Regions from separate parts of the Nitrosomonas sp. Is35 genome, predicted to be linked through region 1. Evidence: riboswitches for the same ligand, from Rfam matches in the RefSeq annotation. Region 1 holds a riboswitch; the other holds the start of a gene.
What was found. A riboswitch is a leader RNA that binds a small molecule or an ion and turns the genes downstream of it on or off. The one in region 1 is predicted to bind cyclic di-GMP.
Positions count from the first base shown of each region.

Region 1 (3,182 bases):
TTTTAACACCGGCGCGAAAAGATCCTCTTCTTCGCTCAAACCGGCCAGATTCAGCGCTTCGTTCTCGGCTTTGTCGCGGATGAAATCGATGACGGTGTTGACGGTGACGCGGCCCAGCAGTTTGTCGTTTTCATCCACCACGGAAGCGGAAACCAGGTCGTAGCGCTCGAACGCATTGGCCGCTTGCTGAGCGACATCGTCCGGTTGCAGTTTGATGATTTCGTTGGTCATGACATCGGCAACCAAGGTGTCCGGATCGCTGACGAGCAGGCGGTTGATCAGCAACACGCCTTTCAATTGTTCATTCCGGTCGACCACGAAGAGCTGGTCGGTATGATCGGGCATTTCGTCCAGCATGCGCAGGTAGCGCAACACCACCTCCATGCGGACATCTTCGCGGATCGTGATGACATCGAAATCCATCAAGGCGCCGACGGAATCTTCCGGGTACGACATGGCGGCGCGTAGTTGTTCGCGTTCTTCCACGGGGAGCGAGCGGAAAACGTCGTCCATGACTTCCTGCGGCAAATCGGGCGCAAGGTCGGCGATTTCGTCGGCATCGAGATATTCCGTCGCCGCGACCAGTTCCTGATTGTGCATGTCGGTAATCAGCGAGGCACGGACGGCATCGGAGGTTTCCAGCAGCACTTCCCCGTCCCGGTCGGTTTTGACCATGCTCCAGATCAGCAACCGGTCTTCCAGCGGCAGCGCTTCGAGGATCAGCGCGATGTCGGCGGGATGGAGCTGATCCAGGAAAGCTTGCAGCTCGGACAGATTTTGTTTCTGCACCGTCGATTCAGCCAGCGATTCATCCGGCGCATCCTGCAGATTCACCAGACCTTCGACCAGCTTGTATTTGCGTAACAGAAACGTGACCTGCTGCAGCGGCGTCGGTGAATTGTCCTGATCGTTGTTGTTGTCCGTTTCTGTCATAACAGGTTTGCGCTAGTGAGGCAGCTTTCTCGTTGGGAATAAATTCAGCCTGCTTATACGCTGAATAGTTTGCAATTTGATGACCGGGAAGTATAACCGTCCGTGCTATGTCAGCACCAACAAAATATTGGACGGCTAACCGGGGTCGTTCCACTTTTTTGTATTTTTACTATGCGGCGCTGACCGTTCTTGTCGCCAGCTGACAAGAAACGTCACCTACTCTTTGCTTGATTCCTGCGTGCCCATGATAAGAATACATTTAATGTATTTGTTAATTGTATTTTCATTAATTGTCGACCGGCAAATTCTTGATTGGCACAGTTCCTGCTTATAGATGGTTCGTAGTATGAAAAAGGCAAACCCTGCGAAAGCAGGGGACGCAAAGTCACTGATCTAACGGGCCAATGCCCCAGGATGGCAGGACTGCCAGATAGCTCTTGTCTTGATCACCGCAATGATTCGACAAGTATCGAACGAAGTAATGTTGATACAAGCATATCCACGCAGTTCCGTCCTTTTAACGTTAAGGAGGAACCCTAATATGAATTTCAATCATCAGAAACGACAAACTGCCAATCCGCTGGCAACGGATGACGCAACAGAGTTAATGAGAAACGCCGGAACAAGTTACATGACCAAGCTGAGTGCTGGTGTAGTGCTCATGATGCTGGTATTGGCGGCTGCTCCCGTCACCCATGCGGCCGGTCTGCTGTTTAAATCTAACTTTGGCGCGGGTATATCGCTTGGAGCACCCTATGGCTTTGCTACTAAAGGGGCTTATCAGGATATTATAGGTACAGATAAAGAAACTGGTTATAGCTGGCCGGTCTCTGCTCTAGGTGCAAATTTCTCGGGTGTGCAACTGATTACTGTCGATCCTATTACTTCTACGACGATCGGAGATTACATCAGTGGTGAAATCAGATCAGTAGCTGGGCCAAAAGGGGAAGCGGTTAATGAGCTTTTTCAACAAGTGAAAATAACCGGCGAGTTGGGACGAGCTGGTTCACAGGCGCCACTGCTGATTAGAAGACCATGGACGATAGGTGATGTGAATGATTTGTACATTACTTACTGGTTTAAGTATCAGGCTAATTTGGAAACGCAGCTGGATAATACGGTTTCGTCCGCGAATTGGCGGTCACAATTCACACTCAAAACTGGGGGATACAATAACACTGGAGAAGGTGATTATCGAATGAGTGTGACTGTGATGAAAGGAACTGATGACAAACTCTATTGGTTAACAAAGGGTGATAATTTGGGTGGCGTATTCCCCACCAGGGTCGACTACTGGAGTGAAGAAAATCATGTTGTGCCAGTGCCGATAGATAAATGGTTTAAATTTGAAGTTTACTGGCACCGGTCAAGTGGCACTGATGGACGCTTCTGGGCAGCGGTCGATGGCGAAGTGATAGCGGATTACCACGGGCCAAATATGGGTGATTACAATCTTCCTATAACCCGGATTTTTGTGAGCAATCCGTATAGTGGCGGTCATGTGTCAGTGGATAATCACATCACCGGATTGGAGATATGGAATGACTTCCCTTGTGGCGATGGAGTGTCTTGCTTCAGCGCGGATTCTGTTGCTCCGACTGTGCCCTCTTCACTTCTGGCGGCATTAAAATCGACTACAACCACGACGAAGGTAAAAGGTAAGACAAGAACTATTTCCTCTGCATCGGTTTCGCTATCCTGGAATGCATCCTCCGATAATATCGCTGTTGCGGGGTATTACATCTACAGGAATGGAACAAAAATTGCAGTTAGTACTTCAACGAGTTATTCAGATTCACTTGGAAATGCTACTGGGTCTATTTATAGTTACACAGTGAAGGCTTTCGATGCGATGGGTAATATATCGACAGCCAGCAATGTAGCTTCGATTGTTTATTAGAGATTTTGCATGGTGATTACGTTTGCCGATCAGGTGCGTAATCACCGTATTTCTTGGATTATTAGGTCTGCATGCTTGGTGAACTGAATCAAATTAATAATTTCAACTGTGCAATGACGGGTTTTGTCTGAGGCCTGATCCCGCGCCATATAAAGAAAGACTCGGCCGCTTGTTCAACCAACATACCAATTCCATCGGTTATCTGTTGCGCGCCATGTTGCAGGGCGAATTTGAGAAAAGGAGTTGGTTCATGCTGATACATCATGTCGTAGGCGAAAGTCGCCTTTGCAAATACATTAGCGGGTAATTCAGGCAGTGCATTGTGCAGGCTGGCGGAAGTAGCATTGAT
Region 1 is NZ_JAWJZH010000001.1:2,772,444-2,775,625, reverse strand. It holds gene mgtE (magnesium transporter) at 1-933, opposite strand, end outside; cyclic di-GMP riboswitch class I at 1,278-1,364, shown strand; gene R2083_RS12965 (hypothetical protein) at 1,475-2,833, shown strand; gene aroE (shikimate dehydrogenase) at 2,922-3,182, opposite strand, start outside.

Region 2 (3,182 bases), 190 kb from region 1:
ATTGTTAAGAATAGTGAAAATAATTTCAGTGCTTTTTTGATGGATTTTTTCCAATCATATATCAATAATGTCATTTTAACTCCTCCAAGGTTCAGTGTAGGTTGGGAAAACTTTTGTGTATGACTGCAATGCCATTGCACTCGACATCATAGAAACCCTCCGCGCTCGGGCGTTTGTTGAAAAAATCACGACACTTGTGATCATATTTCTCTCCTCCATTAAATTTATTAATCAGAAAAAAACTATAGTTTCTTGGTAAGGAAAATAGTGCGTTTTACCAATCAAAGCCACAGTTCCCGTTGTAGTTATCATTAACCACAATCCATTCAAGGTCATGAAATATAAGACCTTTTTCAATGGATGATAAATTTTATCATAATCAAAAATGAAAGCCAACAAAATATCTGACTTTTTTACTCGGGAATAGTTCAGGAAGGAAAAACAGCATAAAAAACACTAAAATAACTCAACAAGTAAATGTTCTACATTTAGATAGGTCAGTGGTAATCTTGTTCAATGCCAATCCGATTGATTGAACGTTTGGATACCCAATAGAGAATCAAGATCGAGAATATTCAAGCCTTGGTTAAGCTAACAATCCATTCGAAACTTAAGTACTCAAAGGAGAAATGCATATGAACAATAATCCCGTAGGCTGGTTTGAAATTTACGTGCAGGATATGGAGCGCGCCAAGCGTTTTTATGAATCGGTGTTCCAAACAAAGCTGGAACAACTGGATAGTCCTGCGGGCATGCCGGTTGAGCTGTGGAGTTTTCCCATGCTGAAAGGTCAAATGGGCGCATCCGGCGCGCTGGTCAAAATGGCAGACGGGCCATCCGGCGGAAATGCTGTGCTGGTCTATTTTTCCTGTGCGGATTGTGCTGTTGAGGCTGCTCGTGCAGCCTCTGCGGGAGGGCATTTGATCCGTGAAAAAATGCCCATCGGCCCCTATGGCTTTATCGCTTTGATCCGGGACACCGAAGGCAACATGATCGGCTTGCATTCAATGCAATAACTTCCGTTTCTCTCAACCGCAATAAAAAAACCCCGCCACATGCAGCGGGGCATCAAACCGGATTAAATTGAATTATTTGTTATGTACCCCGGCGCAATTTAACCACCTTTATTCGCCCACCTTAGAAATACTCCCTAAAGTATTCTCTCTATAAACCGAAAACAGAAAACGAAATCTTGCAGAAGAATCATTAATTTTCTGCACGTCTCGAATCATTTGAAAAGGGCAAACCTCGCGAAAGCGGGGGGCGCAAAGTCTAGGTCTACAGGGCAAACGCCTTAGGATAGCATGACTGCCAGATTATATTGTTTGCTAAAACACAATATCAGATCTAGTCAAGAGTGGATAAGCATATAACACATGACTACATTTAGCAGCTTCTCTCCAAAGTCTTCCCTGATTTTTAGAGGAATAATCCATGGGAAGTAACAAACAATCCCTACAAACCATACCTTCATCACTACCTCACAGCCACCAATCACATTTTCTAAGTACCCATAGACCCAGCCTAACGAAACGCACAGTCACAGCTACTTCTCAGATTGGAATATTTCTTTTGACAGCATCATTATCTGTTACTTTAAATGCTTCACCACCAGAACAAGCAAATGATCACGCCATAGACAATCGCTCTAGCACTGCATCAGCCCAAAGTGTGCATTTTAAAAGCAACACTACAAAAGAATGGGCGAAAGGTCGGATTCTGGTAGTGCCACGTGCCGGTCTTCCTGCACAAGCTTTTGCAAATATTCTGAAAGATCATGAAGGCAAGGCCAGAAAAATTGGACAAAGCGAATTGTATATCGTTGATGTACCGGAATATTCTGAAGAAGGCATCGTTGCCACGCTTCAGCGCCATCCGCACCTTAAGTTTGCTGATCTTGATCACGCCGTTACCCCGGCTTTTGTTCCCAATGATCCAATGTATACCAATGCATGGCAGCACCCCATAATTGGGTCACCAGCTGCATGGGATATTACTCAAGGCAGCGGTATTACCATCGCAATCCTAGATACTGGGATTGATAACACACACCCTGATCTTGCCTCAAAACTAGTATCGGGCTGGAATTTTTATGATAACAACTCAAACTTCTCGGATGTGCTAGGCCATGGAACCGCTGTCGCTGGTACTGCTGCGGCAGCAACCAACAACAGCGTTGGTATAGCAGCAATCGCCGGTCAATCTATGATCATGCCCCTCAGAATAACTGACTTGAATGGCATAGGTTACTCTAGCACGATATCTCAAGCCCTGATCTATGCGGCGGATCACGGAGCACGTGTAGCTAATGCCAGTTTTGAAGGACTTTCTAGCAATCTATCCATTCGAAATGCAGCACAATATATGAAAGATAAAGGAGGTTTGGTAACGGTTAGCGCCGGAAATACCGGAACACTGGAAAGCTTCACGGTCACTACGAGCATGCTAGCAATAGCAGCCACTGATTTATACGATAATAAAGCAAATTTTTCGAGCTATGGTGATTACGTTTCACTAGCGGCGCCAGGGCAAAATTTCTATAGCACCCGGCTTGGCGGCGATTATATGCCGGTAGCCGGTACTTCTTTCTCAAGCCCATTAACTGCTGGCGTTATCGCACTCATGATGTCTGCCAATCCACAATTGGGCAGCGTTGACATCGAAAATCTGCTTTTCTCCACAGCCGTTGATCTCGGCGCAGCTGGTAAGGATGTCTATTTCGGTTATGGCCGAGTTAATGCCGCTGCTGCGGTACTGGCTGCAAAAAATGCAACGCCCAAAATCGACTCGACAGCTCCTGCAATCTTCATCATCGATCCACTCGGCGGTGCCACTGTTTCCGGGTTGATTCCTGTCGATGTCGATGCAACCGATAATACCGGCGTGGCGCGCGTAGAACTGTGGATCAACAATACTAATATAGCCACGGACACTTCATCCCCATTCGCGTTTAGTTGGGATACGGCAGGAGCACCGAATGGAACCGCAAAAGTTGAAGCGCGCGCCTATGACACAACCGGAAACTTGAGCACCACCAACATCTCGGTCAATGTTAGCAATTCGATCGTGACACCCAGTGTGGACACACAAGCTCCAGCAGTTACCATCGTAAACCCCGTTGCAGGCAGCGTCACCGGAACCGTCACCATCAGCACCAGTGCATCTGACAACAGTGGTCCGGC
Region 2 is NZ_JAWJZH010000001.1:2,585,459-2,588,640, forward strand. It holds gene R2083_RS12160 (hypothetical protein) at 1-74, opposite strand, end outside; gene R2083_RS12165 (VOC family protein) at 636-1,016, shown strand; cyclic di-GMP riboswitch class I at 1,231-1,316, shown strand; gene R2083_RS12170 (S8 family serine peptidase) at 1,573-3,182, shown strand, end outside.
Region 2: another riboswitch for cyclic di-GMP. It lies ahead of R2083_RS12170 (S8 family serine peptidase); the one in region 1 lies ahead of R2083_RS12965 (hypothetical protein).